Regions from separate parts of the Cobetia sp. ICG0124 genome, predicted to be linked through region 3. Evidence: predicted binding sites of a transcription regulator. Region 3 holds the regulator's gene; each other region holds the start of a gene.
What was found. Region 3 encodes sigma-54, which starts transcription at its own class of promoters, with help from an activator protein. Its sites were predicted from a motif close to TGGCACNNNNNTTGCTNT; they were not measured.
Positions count from the first base shown of each region.

Region 1: a site for sigma-54 is predicted at 1,744-1,761, ahead of CU110_RS06795 (putative urea ABC transporter substrate-binding protein). Genes of this name have one in related genera too.
Region 2: a site for sigma-54 is predicted at 2,239-2,256, ahead of CU110_RS09305 (dimethylamine monooxygenase subunit DmmA family protein). Genes of this name have one in related genera too.
Region 4: a site for sigma-54 is predicted at 1,609-1,626, ahead of CU110_RS09330 (aminomethyltransferase family protein). Genes of this name have one in related genera too.

Region 1 covers NZ_CP024893.1:1,477,455-1,481,665, forward strand. The annotation lists gene CU110_RS06790 (ABC transporter permease subunit) at 1-268, opposite strand, end outside; gene CU110_RS06795 (putative urea ABC transporter substrate-binding protein) at 378-1,535, opposite strand; guanidine-I (ykkC/yxkD leader) riboswitch at 1,589-1,697, opposite strand; gene CU110_RS06805 (iron-siderophore ABC transporter substrate-binding protein) at 2,019-3,038, opposite strand; gene CU110_RS06810 (TonB-dependent siderophore receptor) at 3,064-4,211, opposite strand, start outside.
Region 2 covers NZ_CP024893.1:2,005,414-2,009,624, reverse strand. The annotation lists gene CU110_RS09315 (protein glxC) at 1-384, shown strand, start outside; gene CU110_RS09310 (FMN-binding glutamate synthase family protein) at 399-1,739, shown strand; gene CU110_RS09305 (dimethylamine monooxygenase subunit DmmA family protein) at 2,341-3,027, shown strand; gene CU110_RS09300 (PDR/VanB family oxidoreductase) at 3,012-3,956, shown strand; gene CU110_RS09295 (DUF3445 domain-containing protein) at 3,996-4,211, shown strand, end outside.
Region 3 covers NZ_CP024893.1:2,610,857-2,615,067, forward strand. The annotation lists gene lptA (lipopolysaccharide transport periplasmic protein LptA) at 1-500, shown strand, start outside; gene lptB (LPS export ABC transporter ATP-binding protein) at 497-1,237, shown strand; gene CU110_RS12260 (RNA polymerase factor sigma-54) at 1,389-2,837, shown strand; gene raiA (ribosome-associated translation inhibitor RaiA) at 3,044-3,352, shown strand; gene CU110_RS12270 (PTS sugar transporter subunit IIA) at 3,362-3,832, shown strand; gene rapZ (RNase adapter RapZ) at 3,879-4,211, shown strand, end outside.
Region 4 covers NZ_CP024893.1:2,011,126-2,015,336, forward strand. The annotation lists gene glnT (type III glutamate--ammonia ligase) at 1-1,171, opposite strand, end outside; gene CU110_RS09330 (aminomethyltransferase family protein) at 1,858-3,003, shown strand; partial or broken gene CU110_RS09335 (XRE family transcriptional regulator) at 3,324-3,971, shown strand; gene CU110_RS09340 (LysR family transcriptional regulator) at 3,900-4,211, opposite strand, start outside.

The DNA.
Region 1 (4,211 bases), 1.1 Mb from region 3:
TGATCAGCACGCCGGCCAGCAGGCGTTCGAGGCTGGCGAAGGTGTCGGTCCACAGCGGCAGGTCACCGGTGCGCACGTTGACCTCGGTGGCCAGCTTGGCGAAGGACTCGCCCATGGACGCGAAGGACGGCAGCAGGCGGTCGTTGGGGTTGTCGAGCAGTCGCTGGTTGGACTGCACGATGTAGAGGATGGCCAGCAGCGCGAAGGGCAGGCCACCGAGCAGCCAGCGGCCACCACGGGAGGGTGTCAGATTGATCAGGCGTTTCATGCGCGGGCTCCACGGGTGCGAACGAGAGGTGCGGTCGAGGGAGGCGGTCGGTTCACCAGCCACAGAGACAGCTTTCCTGCGGCTGGTGCGCGTCATCCACCGCGTGGCGTTACTGGCTGTCGGCCAGTGCGGCGGTGTAGCTCGGGTCGAAGCGCAGCATCACGTTGCCCTCATTGCCGACGATGCCGGCAGGCGTCTCGATGCCGATGAAGCCGGCATCCGGCGCGCCTTCGCCCAGCAGCCCCTGCGCGAAGCTGAAGTCGGCGATGTGCTGCATGGTGTCCTTGAGGCTCGGCGCATTGAAGGCGGCCACGGCCTCGGCGGGGGTGTAGTACATGTGGGTCGCGGCCAGCTGGGACTGATAGCCGGCGAGGTCGGTGCCGGCGGCATCGGCCATCTGGGAGAGCGCGGCTTCATCGCCAGCCTTCATCTTCTCCATCACCTCATACCAGGCGCCGACCAGCGCATGGCCGAAGTCCGGGTTGTCCTTCAGCGTCTGGGTATTGACGACCATCAGATCGAGAATCTCGCCGGGGATGTCGCTGGAGTTGAAGACTTCGGTATAGCCGGGCATGTCCTTGAGGGTGGCCAGCTGCGGATTCCAGGTGACCACGGCCTGGGTATCCGGGTTGCTGGCCAGCGCCACGATATCGGCATCGCCGGTATTGGTGGTGGTGAGGTCGCGCTCGCTCATGCCGACGCTGTCCAGCGCACGTGCCAACAGGTAGTGGGAGACACTGAACTGCACCAGATTGACCTCACGGTCCTTCAGGGACTCGATGGAATCGCCGTCGCGCACCATCACGCCGTCATTGCCATCGGAGTAGTCGCCCAGAATCAGCGCGGTGGAATCGACGCTGCTGGCGGCAGGGAGGGTGAGGGCGTCCATGTTGGTCATGGCGCAGCCATCGACATTGCCGGAGGTGTACTGATTGATGGACTCGACGTAATCGTTGACCTGCACCACATCGATATTGATGTCGTACTTCTTGGCCCACTTGTCGACGATACCCTGGGTATCCGCGTATTCCCACGGCATCCAGCCGGCATATACCGACCAGCACACGCTGAAGGAATTCTGCGCCATGGCCTGCGGGCTCAGCGATGCGCCAAGCAGCAGCGCGCCGGCCAGCGCGGCATGTCGGGAGGTCTTGCTGGATACGACGGATACCGCAGGGGAATCAGATGCGACAGCAGCGGATGGCGCCTGAGCGCAGGCATCCGAGAGGGAAGTCGTAGACGGGGAAAGGCGAGTGGGCTGGGTCATTGTCGTTATCTCCGGCGGAAAAAGTGAGAGGCGCCGACCTTTTCAGGCGTTGCGTCTCCCGGGCTTTTGTCCCGCCGTGTAACCCCCAGCTTGGAGGTCGAGTGCTCTCGGACCAGTCGTGACGGCTATCAGCCAGTCACCGGAACCCTAGCGCTCCATTGGTGTAGATTTTCGATTGTTGTATGCCTATCGGTGCCTCGCTGAATGTTTAGCAGAAAGCGTGCCTCCCAAGGGGTTGCCATTGCTGTGGCTCATGGTTGCGTGATCCGGCGCGTCGGTTCGTTGTGCCTCTCACCAAAGTCTTATACTTTGGTGGTGCTTTATTAGCACATACAAAAACAACGGCTTGCTCCCGATTTCCCGTGTGGCTTCACACAAGGTAAAAGGGCAGCAGCGATAGATAAAGGACACACGATGACAGACGTAGTCGAGAAGGATCTGCAGGAGTCTTCTGTGGTTCAGGCGGTTGAGAAAGGCTTTCCCTCATCGCGTTCGCGTCGTGGTGTCCTGGGCATGAGTGGGGCGGCAATTGCCGGGGCGGCGTTGGGTCGGTACCTGCCGGGGATTCCCAGTGTTTAGCTGGTCAACATAGTCGTCGAGTACCCAGGGAATCGAGAGAGGTGTGGGGTTGGCGGCAGTGCCCATCGGGCCGTTCTCCAGCAGCACCACGGCGTCCTGCTGGATGGCGGGCAGGCGGGAGGTCAGCAGATGCTCGTTGAGGCGGTCGATCAGCGGCTGGCCACCGTAGGTCAGCACGATATCGACATCGGCCAGCTCATCGAGGCGCTCGGCGCTGATCTGACCGGCAAAGCGACCCTCGACGGCGGTCTCGCTGACGAATGGCGGCGAGACCATGCCCAGCTCGTGGAAGAAGCGCACTCGGGCATCGTTGTCGTTGTAGAAGGCGATGCGGCTCAGATTGGTGGGGTCGATGTGGCTGATCACGATGATCGACTTGCCCTGGATCTCGGGATGATCCGCGATGTTCTCGGCGATCCGGGCCTCGAGACGCTCGATCAGCGCCTCACCCTCGGTGGCCATGCCCATGCCGGCACTGTCGTGGCGGATCATGTCGCGCCAGCTGGAGGACCAGCGCGGCCCCGGACGTGCCACCACCGGCGCGATCTTGCTCAGTGTCTGATAGTCGGCCTCGCTCATGCCGGAATAGGCCGCCAGGATGACGTCCGGCTGGCTGGCGGCCACCGCTTCGAAATCGATGCCATCGCCCTCGTCGAACAGCGTGTACTCGCCGGCGTCAAGCTCCTCCAGGCGCGCCTTGACCCACGGCATCATGCCGTCATCGTCGTCATCCCCGAAGGCCTGGCGCGGAAAGCCCACCGGTACCACGCCGAGTGCCAGCGGCACCTCATGATTGGCCCAGGCGACGGTGGCGATGCGCTGCGGCTTTTCCTCGATGACCGTCGTGCCGAAGGCGTGCTGGAGGGTGGTCGGGTAGTGCATGATGGCCAGGCCAATGGCGCAGGAAAGTCGTGTGAGTCGCAAGGGAGAATCCTTGACGCGCCTGTCCTCAGAAGTCGTAGGTCATGCTCAGCAGGGCACTGCGCGGCGCACCATAGAGGTACTGGCTGTAGAAGCCTTGCTGGGTGTAGTACTCCTCATCGAAGAGGTTGGAGACGTTGAGCTGGGTACTGAAGTGGTCATTGATGCGATAGCGCGCCATGGCGTTGGCCAGGAAGACATCGCCCTGACCGACCTTGGCGGTGCCGGTCGGGGTATCGGCGTCACGATAGGTGTCGCCCTGCCAGGTGCCGCCGGCGCCCAGGGTCAGGCGTGACCAGTCACCGGGCAGCTGCCAGGTGGCGTAGACCTTGGCCTGCTGGCGTGGATAGCTGGTATTGAGCTGGGTGCCATCGGAATCCTCGGCATCCACCAGCGCGTAGCTGGCGGAGAGGTTGATGCCCGGGGCGACTTCACCGGCCACTTCCAGCTCGAACCCTTCCACCACCGCGCCGTCGGATTCGGTGTAGGCCTGATCGGTAGTGCCCGCGACATAGACGCCGGGGATCTCGACGGCCAGATTGTCCTGCTCGCTGCGGAAGACGGCGAAGGACACGTCAGCGCGGTCATTGAACAGCTCGGCCTTCAGGCCCGCTTCATAGCTGGTGCCTTCCAGCGGATCGAGCAGGGCGCCATCGGGGGCGCGTTCGCTCTGGGTGTTGAAGATCTGCGTGTAGCTGGTGTACGCGGTGAGGTTGTCGGTGATATCGACGATCAGGCCGGCATAGGGCGTGAACTCGTCGTTGTACTCATAGCTGCGCTCACCGCGGTAGTTCTGGTCGATCTCCCAATCCGTCAGGCGGGCACCGAGGATCAGATGCACGGGGTCTGCCAGCGAGAAACGCGTGACGGCGTAGAAGCCTTCCTGCCTAGTCTCGGTGTCATCGCTCAGGCCCCACTCGCCCCATTCGGGCTCGGCCAGTGCCGGGTCGTCACGATCGGTGAAGCTGCCCAGCGCCGGCACGCTGCTCGCCGGAGTGCGACTCCAGATCTCGTACTCTTCCTTCAGCTGCATATAGCCGAAGCCCAGTTGATGCTCGCGACCGAACAGCTCGAAGGGACCTTCGGCGCTCAGGTTGAGGTTCTTCTGGGTCCGGTCTCCGCGGTAGTCCAGCAGATAGGAGCCGGTGGGTACCTGGCGGTTGGTGTCGTAGTAGA
Region 2 (4,211 bases), 610 kb from region 3:
GCGACCGCCCACGGCGGCCTGCTGATCATCGAAGGCAACGCCTCGGCGCGCTGCGGCATCTCGATGAAGGGCGTGGATATCGTCGTCAAGGGCAACATCGGGGCCATGAGTGCCTTCATGGGCCAGGCGGGGCGCATGGTGGTCTGCGGCGACGCCGGCGAAGGACTCGGCGATTCGCTCTATGAAGCGCGACTCTACGTGAAGGGCACGGTCGCATCGCTGGGCGCGGACTGCATCGCCAAGGACATGCGTGCCGAGCACCTGGAAGAACTGGCGGAGTTGCTGGCGAGTGCCGGAATCGATGAAGACCCGGCCAGCTTCACGCGTTATGGATCTGCGCGTCAGCTCTATCACTTCAAGGTCGACAACGCCTCAGCCTACTGATCAGGATGCCCAACATGACTGACGAAACTCAAACACAGCCTTACAACCCGGCACTGCGGGAATCCGCCACCTTCGGCCGCGATGTCATCCATGAGATCCAGCGCGCGGCGGAGACGGGAATCTACGATATCCGTGGCTGGGGCGCCAAGCGCAAGGTGCCGCATTTCGATGACCTGCTGTTCCTCGGCGCCAGCATGTCGCGCTATCCGCTGGAAGGCTATCGCGAGAAGTGCGAGACCGAAGTCGTGCTCGGCACGCGCCATGCCAAGAAGCCGGTCGTGATCAGCACGCCGGTGACCATCGCCGGCATGAGCTTCGGTGCCCTGTCCGCCCAGGCCAAGGAAGCGCTGGGGCGTGGTGCCTCGGAAATCGGCACCTCCACCACTACCGGCGATGGCGGCATGACCCCGGAGGAGCGCGGCCAGTCCTCGCGCCTCGTCTATCAGTATCTGCCGTCACGTTATGGCATGAACCCGGACGACCTGCGCAAGGCCGACGCAATTGAAGTCGTGCTCGGCCAGGGCGCCAAGCCCGGCGGTGGCGGCATGCTGCTGGGCCAGAAGATTTCCGAGCGGGTCGCGGGCATGCGTACGCTGCCGCAGGGCATTGACCAGCGCAGCGCCTGTCGCCACCCGGACTGGACCGGCCCGGATGACCTGGCGATCAAGATTGCCGAACTGCGTGAGATCACCGACTGGCAGGTGCCGATCTACGTCAAGATCGGCGCGACCCGCACCTACTATGACGTCAAGCTGGCGGTGAAGGCGGGCGCGGATGTCATCGTGCTGGATGGCATGCAGGGCGGCACCGCCGCCACCCAGGATGTCTTCATCGAACACGTCGGTATCCCGACCATGGCCGCCATCCCCCAGGCCACTCAGGCACTGCAGGAGATGGGCCTGCACCGTGAGGTGCAGCTGATCGTCTCCGGTGGGATTCGCAATGGCGCCGATGTGGCCAAGGCGATCGCGCTGGGTGCCGATGCCGTGGCCATCGGTACTGCCGCCTTGATTGCGCTGGGCGACAACCATCCGCGCTATGCCGATGAGTATCAGAAGCTGGGGTCCGCCGCCGGTTTCTATGACGACTTCCAGGATGGCAAGTGTCCGGCCGGTATCTCCACCCAGGACCCGGAGCTGAGCCAGCGACTGGACCCGATCGCAGCCGGCAAGCGTCTGGCCAACTACCTGCGCGTGCTGACGCTGGAAGCCCAGACCCTGGCACGTGCCTGTGGCAAATCGCACCTGCACCACCTGGAACCGGAAGATCTGGTCGCCCTGAACGTGGAAGCCGCGGCCATGGCCCGGGTGCCTCTGGCGGGCACCAACTGGGTGCCGGGGCAGGGCGGATACTGATGGCACGATCTCTATCGTGCGTGTGCCATTGCGCATGAGAGCGATCGTGCATGGCTGCCATTGCGCATGATTGTCATGGCAAAGCTGCGAAGCCTTTTGTCAGCAAGCTCGCCGCAATGTTGTCCAGGCAAAATGTCGCAATGACAAGAACTCTGCTCCGGTTGATGTAGAAAAATATGACCTGACGATATTGAGTTATCAAAGCGCCTCACCCTTTGGAGAGCATGTAGTGTCGTGTGGATCGTGAGGTCATGATTCTCCCAGGATAAAGTTTTTCCATTCTTTCAGCATCTTGAAGATATTGAATGAGAAATATGTCAGGCGTAGCGATTGGCTTATGAGGTGAGATTGGATCAGGGCAATAATGGTGAATAAAAGCCGTTATTCACGAGTTTTGCGCTCTGTTTTGGTGCGTGAGTTCCTCTATTGATTGTTCATATGTGAAGTGGGGTTTTCAGACGATTTTGCCGGGTATATTGGGGAATGATTTTGCCGTCAATGGCACGAAATATGCTCAAGAAATGGAGTGGTAGTCGGATGCGCGTCATCGTCAAGACGGCGGCATTACAACAAGGACAATTTCTCAGAGCAGGGTCGTGTCATGAAAAGCCCGCAATCATCCTCTGTCACTGCCGGGATTCGAAGTCGGCAACACTATCCACGCATCGAGGCGCTGCCCGATGCCCAACGCTATCTGGTGGCATGCCAGTCTCCCGAGAGCCTGCCAGGCACTGGAGAGGCGGCGGGCAACGCCCGTCAGCAACTGCAGATGCATTGTCAGCTGATCAGTACGCTGCTGGGGCAGCTCGGTAGCCGCGAGGTGGGAGGCGCCGTGCAATCCGCTCCGGCAACAGAGGCGTTGCCCACGGGGCCCGCCGACAGCGCCCGCCTGCATCGCTGGTACGACGTCGATGATCGCCCCCTGGCCTGCGATGCGCTGGCGGGTGCCATCGGCGAGGTAGGCGCGGCGGGGTGTCTGGTCATCATCGGCAGTGAGCATTTCGTGTGGCAGGTCGCCAATCTGGCTCAGCTGCAGGGGCTGTTGCTGGATGACATGGTGATGCTGCCGGTCGCTGCCCTGGGGCGGCATGTGTTCTGCGTGCACTGTCAGCAGGTCAGTGAGCATGTCATCCACTCGCCGGCGGCCTGCGATGGCTGCGGCTTGATGCTGGAAGTGCGTGATCATTTTTCCAAGCGCCTCGGTGCCTACATGGGCGTGCGAATCGATGCGGAAGCCCCGGGAGAGATCCCCCCACAGGAGGAGGTGGCACCATGTCTCGCTTCATGAAGGCGCGGGTCGCCGCGGTCGATCAGCTCAGCAGCAGCGTGCGCCGTCTCACTCTGGTGCCTGCCGATGAGGCTTCCCCCTTCACGCCGTTCTCGCCGGGCAGTCATGTGGTGCTGGGCATTCCAGGAGAAGGGCGGGTGTGTCGCAACGCCTACTCATTGATCAGCCCGCCGGATGATCCCTCGCAGTACTGCATCGCGGTGCGTCGTCAGCCGGTCTCGCGTGGCGGCTCCGAAGCCATCCATTCCCGCGTCAAGGTCGGCGACGAGCTGGAGCTCAGCCCGCCGGCCAACCTCTTTCTGCCGCACTGGCAGGCGCGCCATCACCTGATGCTGGCAGGCGGCATCGGCATCACGCCGTTTCTCTCCTACCTGCCGGAACTGGAGAGGCGTGGCGCCAGCTGGGAGCTGCACCTGCGCAGCCAGGACCTCGACGTCGCCCGCTTCCCGGAGGCCGCGCCCTATCTGGCGAGTGGCAACATCACCCAGCACCGTCTCGAGCGTCCGAATCTCAAGGCCCTGCTGGCGCGTCAGCCCGCCGGCACGCACGTCTACCTCTGCGGCCCGCAGGCCATGATCGATGCCGTGAAGGACGCGGCGCGCGAGTTGCACTGGAGTCTCGCGCGCATCCATCACGAGGTCTTTGCCGCCCCGGAGCCGGGGACTCCCTTCATGGCCGTGGCGCGTGGCAGCGGCGTGGAAGTGGCGGTCGGTGCCCAGGAATCCCTGCTGGAAGCGCTGGAGCGCAGCGGTGTCGAGGTGACGAGCCTGTGTCGCGGCGGGGTCTGCGGACAGTGTCGGGTCGAGATGCTGGAGGGGGAGGCGGAACACCGTGACGCCTTCCTCGATGAACAGGAGCGGGCCAGTCAGCGCTGCGTGATGCCCTGCGTTTCCCGGGCACGCAGCCAGCGGCTGGTGCTGGATCTCTGAAACCGTCTTTCGCGAGATGGACCCCCAAGGAGCAGGAACATGCAATTTTCCCCGCGAGATGACCAGGCGTTCCATGGTCAGTTCACCTTCAAGAATTCCGACTACGCCATCCAGCGTTTTCCCTTCCCGTTCCCGGAAGATGAGTACCGTTACTCGGTCAATATCGAGCCACATGTCTTGCCGGGCAAGCCGGGTTCCATCACCGAGCACATGCTGGATATCGATGAGCATTATCTGAGCGAGATCGCCGAGCGT
Region 3 (4,211 bases):
CTTCAACGACTCTCACGCCCTTGACGGTCTGGCGCCAGACACTCAGACCCGGTGTCATGGCCCTTGGCCTGGCACTTGGCATGACGACGCTTTCCCCGACCGCACTGGCGCTGGACAGCGATGCCAACCAGCCGATCAACATTGCCGCCGACTCACTGTCACTGGATGACAAGGCCGGCACAGCCACCTATACCGGTCGCGTGGAAATGCGCCAGGGCAGCATGAAGCTGGATGCCGCGCGCGTGGACATCAGTCGCGCCGACAGCGGCGAGATTTCCCTGGTCAAGGCCACCGGCCAGCGCGCCTACATGGAGCAGAAACCCGATACCGACGAGCGACTGGTCAAGGGCTGGGCGAATACCATTCGCTACCACGCGCTGGAACGTCGGGTGGAACTGGTCGGCGATGCCCGTCTGGAGAAAGGCGATGACACCTTCGAAGGTGGCTACGTGGAATACTTCCTGGACAAGCGCCAGGTCAATGCCAGCAATGGCACATGACTGCTGCCAGCCCACGTACCCTCAGCGCTCGTCATCTGGCCAAGGCCTACAAGGGTCGCAAGGTCGTCAAGGACATCTCGCTGGAAATCCGCCAGGGTGACATCGTAGGCCTGCTGGGCCCCAACGGGGCCGGCAAGACGACCTCGTTCTACATGATCGTCGGCCTCGTGCGCTCGGATGCCGGTAGCGTGACCATCGATGACCACGACCTGTCCGGCGCCGCCATGCATCAGCGGGCTCGCGCCGGCATCGGCTATCTGCCCCAGGAAGCCTCGATCTTCCGCAAGCTCTCGGTATCCGACAACATCATGGCGATCCTCGAGACGCGCAAGGACCTGGATCGCAACGGACGCAAGGCACGCCTGGAGGAGCTGCTCAACGAGTTCAGCATCACGCATATTCGTGACAGTGCCGGCATGAGCCTTTCCGGCGGGGAGCGCCGCCGCGTGGAGATCGCTCGCGCACTGGCCACCGAGCCAGACTTCGTGCTGCTCGATGAGCCGTTTGCCGGCGTGGACCCCATCTCGGTGGGCGAGATCAAGAGCATCGTGCGCCAGCTGCGCGACCGCGGTATCGGGGTGCTGATCACCGACCACAACGTGCGCGAGACACTCGACATCTGCGATACCGCCTACATCGTGGGCGATGGTCAGATCATCGCGCATGGCGACGCCGACACCATCCTCGCCAACCAGCAGGTGCGTGATGTCTACCTGGGCCATGAGTTCAAGCTCTAGTGCCACACCTCACTCGAACGCATGACGTCCATACCACCTTGGTGGCAACATGGCATGCAAGTTGCTTGAATATTCTCGACTGCCCCTTGTCAGTGCCCCGACCCACGGTATAGCGTAGATGCACGTTCCTTTGCCGTGAATGACAGACCCCATGAAACCCACCTTGCAGCTTCGACTCGGCACTTCCCTGACCATGACCCCGCAACTTCAGCAAGCGATCCAGCTGCTGCAGTTGTCGACGCTGGACCTGCGTCAGGAGATACAGCAGGCGCTTGAGTCAAACCCCATGCTGGAGCTTGACGAGGAATACGAGTCGCTGGATGTCGCGGAGACACAGGACAAGAGCGAGATCTCCACCTCCGAGACCAACAGCGAGATTCCTGAAGAATACCCTCTCGACAGTGACTGGTCGGACCTCTACCAGGATCACGCAGGCAGCCTGACCAGTTCCGGCAGCGGAAGCTCGAGCGAGGACGGGCCGGACTTCGATCGCAACACCAGTGTCGAAAGCCTGCAGGACCACCTGCGCTGGCAGCTGGCGATGACGGACCTCGATGCACGTGAACGCCAGATGGCGGAGAGTCTGATCGATGCGGTGGATGGGGCCGGCTACCTGAGCATGAGCCTGGACGAACTGGTCGATGGCCTGCGAGGTCAGGGACTGCCCGGCCTCAAGGCGTCGGAACTCGAGCAGGTCCTGCTGCGCCTTCAGCAGTTCGATCCCACCGGTGTGTTCGCTCGAGACCTGCGCGAATGTCTGCTGCTGCAGCTGGCCCTGCTGCCGGACGATCTGCCGCTGCTGGCCCAGGCCCGCCGTCTGGTGCGGCAATTCCTCGAGGCACTGGGCAATGACGATCGCAAGCTGCTCAAGCGTCGCCTGAGCCTGGATGATGATGAGCTGGATCACGTCATTCGTCTGGTACGGGCGCTCGACCCGCGCCCGGCGTCCGCCTGGGGCGAGCCTGCCAGTGATTACGTCATCCCGGACCTGCTGGTCCGTCATACGCGTCACGGCTGGCAGGTCGAGCTCAACCCGGAAGCGCTGCCCAAGCTGCGTATCCAGCCGGAATATGCCGCCCTCATCAAGCGGGCCGACAAGTCCGCGGACAACACCTTCCTCAAGGACAATCTTCAGGAAGCCCGCTGGCTGATGAAGAGCCTGTCCTCACGCAATGACACCCTGCTCAAGGTGGGCCGCGAGATCATGGCGCGCCAGATCGACTTCCTCGAGCAGGGGGAAGAAGGCATGAAGCCGCTGATCCTCGCCAACATCGCGGAAGTGGTCGAGATGCACGAATCCACCATCTCGCGGGTGACCACCCAGAAATATATCCACACCCCGAGAGGCGTGTTCGAACTCAAGTTCTTCTTCTCGAGTCAGGTGGGTGGCAGCGGCAACGGTGACGCGCATTCCAGCACCGCGATCCGCGCGCGCATTCGCAAGCTGATCTCGGAAGAACCGGCGCGCAAGCCATTGTCCGACTCACGCCTGGTGGATCTGCTGGCCAGTGATGGCATCGAGGTAGCGCGCCGGACGGTCGCCAAGTATCGCGAGGCCATGGGCATCCCCTCCTCCAGCGAGCGCAAGCGCTTGGCGTGATGCTCATGAAGAACCTGCTGATATCCCTCGCTGGGTTGAAGACAAGCCTTGCCCCACGATGCAGCGCAGCGTTGATCTTTGTTCAAAGCTTGGGCATTGTCGGGGTAGACGCTCGGTACACCGTGGCCGCGCGTTCAATCAGGGTTTGCTCGCAGTCAAAAAGGGTTACAATTCAAAGGCAACCCGCTGGATAAAGGAGCGTGTCCATGCAAGTGAATATCACCGGGCATCATGTGGAACTCACCGATCCTCTCCGCGATTATGTCAACGAGAAGCTCGCTCGCCTCGAACGGCATTACGACAACATCACCAATGTTCAGGTGACACTGTCGATCGAGAAGGAACGCCAACAGGCTGCCTGCACCCTGCACGCCGCTGGCGCCGACCTCCATGCCCTGGCAGAAGACCCCAACATGTACGCTGCCATCGACGCGCTCGCCGACAAGCTGGACCGCCAGCTGGTCAAACACAAGGAAAAGTCCCAGGCTCGCTCTCAGGGCACCGGGACCCGTTGACCTTCTGCCATGACACTTGATCAGATCCTTCCCCCCGAGCGCACGCTCTACGGCGTCCCCGGGGGGAGCAAGAAGCGGGTGCTGGAATTCTTCAGCACCTTCATTGCTCAGAACATTCCCAGCCTGGACAGCCAGGAAGTCTTCTCGCGCCTGATCGGGCGCGAGAGACTGGGTTCGACGGGTATCGGCCACGGCGTGGCCGTGCCACATGCACGCAGTCCACACTGCAAGACCCCCATCGCGGCGTTCATGAAGCTCGGTGACCCCATCGACTTTGACGCCATCGATGGCGAACCCATCGATCTGCTGTTCGTGCTGCTGGTCCCCGAGGAGGCAGATGACACCCATCTCACTCTGCTCGGCCAGGTGGCGGAACTGCTCAACTCGCCCACCAACCGGGCAGCATTGCGCCAGGCAGACAGTCAGCGAGCATTGTTCGATGCCCTGACCTCGGCCATCGCCGAATTGCCGGCGCGCTGAACCTCCGCTTTCACCTCATGCTGACCTCGCCCTGGGAGAGCACTCCATGAAGATCGTGATCATCAGTGGTCGCTCCGGTTCCGGCAAATCGATTGCCCTCCAGGCGCTGGAAGACATTGGCTACTATGCCATCGACAATCTGCCCGGCATGCTGCTGGCACCATTGGTCGAGCAGCTGGAAAAGGACAGCCCCACCCGCCGGCGCATCGCGGTCTCCATTGACGCGCGCAACCTCCCCGATGCCCTGAGTCGCTTCCCCGAACTGCTCGACAGCGTTCGTCAGAGCGGCATGGATGTGCAGGTCGTCTACCTGACCACGGACTCCCGTGTCCTGCTCGAACGCTATTCCGCGACCCGCCGCCGTCATCCGCTGACCCGT
Region 4 (4,211 bases), 600 kb from region 3:
TCTGCGGCAGCGTCTCGATGCCCTTCTCGGCGCATTCGCTCGGGGTCAGCGAGTAGAGATTGATGTTGTGGGGCGTGCCCGGGTCCAGCTTGCGCGCCACGCCATCCAGCCCCGCCGCGATGATGGCGGCGTGCACGAGATAGGGGTTGCAGCCGGCGTCCGGCAGGCGGAACTCGAGGCGACCGTAGGGCACGCGCACCATGGCCGAGCGGTTGTTGTCCCCGTAGGCGACGAAGACCGGCGCCCAGGTCGCGCCGCTGGTGCTGCCACCCCCGACCAGACGCTTGTAGGAATTGACGGTCGGCGCGGCAAAGGCACACAGCGCCGGGGCATGCGCCAGCAGACCGCCGAGGAAGTGATACGCCAGCGGCGACAGGCCCATGCCCTGGGAATCGGAGTCATCGCCAAACAGATTGCGGCCGGTGTCATCACACACGGACAGGTGGAAGTGCATGCCGTTGCCCGGGCGGTCCGCCAGCGGCTTGGGCATGAAGGAGCACACCATGCCCAGGTCATTGGCGATCTCGCCGGCAGCCATGCGCACGAAGGTGAAGCGGTCTGCCGAGGTCAGCGCATCGCTGTAGGTGTAGTTGATCTCGAACTGGCCATTGGCGTCCTCGTGATCGATCTGATAGACGTCGAAGTCCACCGCCTGCAGCGATTCGACCAGACGCTCGAGGAATTCACGCGAACGTGACAGGCCCTTGTAGTCGTAGCAGGGCTTGGCGAGGGTATCGCTCTCATCCACCGGCAACAGCTCACCCGCTTCCCCCCGGCGGAACAGTGAGAATTCCGGCTCCAGCCCGCTATTGAGTGTCCAGCCCTTCTCCTTCATGCGCTCCAGCTGCTTGAGCAGTACCACACGGCTGTCGTTGGCGAACGGTTGCCCATTGACGTAGCCATCACAGGCCATGCGCGCATAGCCCGGCTGCCACGGCACCAGGCACAGCGAGTCCAGATCGCCACGCGCCATGAAGTCCGGCCCCTCCGGCGACATGCCGAGACCACTGACGGCGAAGCCGGCAAAGCCGGCGCCCTTCTCGACCACATCCATCAGGCAATTGGCCGGCACGGACTTGGTCTTGGCAGCGCCATGAATATCCACGAACTGCGCCAGCAAGTAGCGAATATCGTGATCCTTGATGAACTGTTGCGCCTTTTCGGGTGACATCTGGGTTTCCTCTGAGAGCGGACCGGGTTCCATCTCCCTCGACACTGTCTGCCACCCCGGGAAACCTGACCCCTTGTGGTGACACGCCACGCCAAGATAGCGGATGAAACGAGTTTTTGTGATTCCTGCTGGTCAACTTTATTTCCCTCAAAGAAAAGCATGCAGCATGCCATTTCGCCAGCTGCCGCCCAGAACTTTTCATCAACCTCATGTTTTGCATGGGAATTTATTTTCCGAGCTCGTTTTACCCCACATAAAACGCCAGGTGATCCTGAGTGAAATCCTGCCCGTTTCTCGAAATAGGCATCATTTCGGTGCCCAAAGCCCCCTCTTCGCACCAGCATGACGCAAAGCGCTGATATTCACGCCCGAATTCGTGCTGCCAATCAGCGCCTGACCCGCTCAAGGATTGCCGTGTCCATGGCCTTTGACGGAATTGGCAAGCCCCTTGCTTAACCATGAGGAATGTTTCTTTCCTTTCAAGAATCGACACTCATGCGATCAGGCAAGGCAAGCAGCAGGCACAAGTCCTTGTGAAGCGCCTGAAGAGGCGCCTGAAGAGGCAACAGAACAACAACACCTCCTGCGGCGAATGCGCGTCTTGCGCGCCATCTCCGCCAGCACCAGCAGGACTACGGCACCACCCACTTACGCTAGGCAGCACGACTCACAGGAGAAAGGGACGCATGGCGAATTCATGGCGCATCTCGGCATTGGCCGAACAACACCGCAAGCTGGGCGCGGAGCTGGAAGACTGGAATGGCATGGGCACTGCCTGGAATTACGCCGTCTCGGACACGGCCGATGACCACGAGACCATCCGCACCCGCGCCGGTCTGATGGATGTCTCGGGGCTCAAGAAGATCCACTGCAACGGCCCGCACGCTCAGGCCGTGCTGGATTACGTCACCACGCGGGACATGTCCAAGCTGTATCCGGGCAAATCGGTGTACGCCAGCGTCTTGAATGAGGCCGGCAAGTTCGTCGACGACTGCATCGTCTATTGCCTGGCGCCGAACTCCTATCTCGTGGTGCACGGCACGGGCACCGCGAATGAAATGCTGGCCAAGAGTGCCCTGGGGCGTGCCGTCAGCCTGACCTTCGATGACGACATGCATGACATGTCACTGCAGGGGCCGGTCGCGGTGGATTTCCTTGAGCGTCACGTGCCGGGCATCCGTGAGCTGCGTTACTTCCACCATCTGCAGACCCAGCTGTTCGGCTACCACGTGATGATCTCGCGCACCGGCTACACCGGCGAGCGGGGCTACGAGATCTTCTGCAAGGCCAAGGACGCTCCCTCTCTGTGGGAACAGATTCTCGAAGATGGCGCCGACATGGGCATCAAGCCGTGCAGCTTCGGCACCCTTGACTGGCTGCGGGTCGAGAGCCACCTGCTGTTCTACCCGGCGGACAATTCCGAAACCTACCCGTATCCCGACCAGCCGGTGGGCGACACCCTGTGGGAGCTGGGCCTGGACTTCACCGTCTCACCGGGCAAGACCGAATTCCGTGGCGCCAGCGAACACTTCGCGCTGCAGGGCAAGGAGCGCGTCAAGGTCTATGGCGTGCTGTTGGACTCGAAAGACGTCGCCCAGATCGGTGACAAGATCTACGCCGACGGCAAGTGCGTCGGTGTCATCACCCAGGGCATGTACTCGCGCCTGAGCGATCGCTCCATGGCGCTGGCACGTCTCGAACCCGGCTATGCCGAGCATGGCACCCCGCTGACCCTCAAGACCGGCACTGACGGCGAGACCAGCCTCTCGGCCATCAGTCATTCCCTGCCCTTCGATGACCCGGAAAAGGCCAAGCGACTGGCGCGCGGCTGATCGCGCGCCACAACCTCGAGGCAATAGCCAAAGCCTCGAGGCAATAGCGCAAAGCGCCCGAGGCTGAACAGCGCGAAATCTGCGACGCATGCTCGGCATAGCGTCGAGGAGACCTGAGAGGCCTCACTCGGCATGGCGTCGAGCTGAGGCCTGCTTGCATCACCGAGGACTGGCCACCAACGTGGATGAGGGGTGGCGGTAAACTTGATAATCTCACCCGATATCCGCACGCGGGTGACGCGCAATGACTCCCACAAGGACGCGTTTCTTGTCCCGCCTGCTCATCCCTATCGCATCCCCCTCCGCCACAGGAGTTATCCATGCCGCGAGAATCCTCCCATTCCTCCGACACACCTCAACCGACAGCCCACGAAGCGCGAACGAAAGCGACTGAGACGAAAACCGCGTCGCTGACCGCAGAACCTGCCGCGCAGTCCGAGGTGAAAGAGACCATCACCGCGGCAGCCGACGAGACGCGCCTGGGACTTGAGCAGCACATTGCGCGCGCGCTCAAGCAGCAGCGAGTCTCGCAGGGCTACAAGATTTCCGATGTCTCGCGTATCGCCGGTGTCAGTCAGGGCATGATCAGCAAGGTGGAGAACGCCCAGGTGTCCACCAGCCTCGATACCCTCAACAAGCTGTGCAATGCCTTGAGTCTGCCGATCTCGAAGCTGTTCAGCGATTACGATGTCAATGGGCGTGGTGCCCAGCACATCAAGGCCGGGCAAGGCATGCAGGTGGTACGCACCGGCACGGAAGTCGGCCATGCCTATCAACTGTTGAGCTACAAGCAGGGCCCCAAGAAGCGCTACGAACCCTTCCTGATCACCATGGATGATGCCAGCGAAGTCTTCCCCAACTTCTGCCATGCCGGACATGAATTCATCTACCTGCTGTCAGGACATCTCACCTATCGCCACGGTGACAAGTTCTATGAGATGGGCCCCGGCGACAGCCTGGCCTTCGATGCCGGCGTTCCGCATGGCCCCGAGAAGTTGAACGAGGTCCCGATTCAGCTGCTGTCGATCATTCACTACGACGACAAGTGTCGGTGTCACCTGGCGCAGGGCGTCCAGCTCGGTCAGATAACGCTCCAGCACCAGGTTGGGCGCGCGGCTCTTGCGCGTGATGGCGCTGTAATAGGTGACATAGGAGTTGGCCACCGGGCTGAGCGCCTGCATCTGGCCATCGCGCACCCAGCGCTCGGC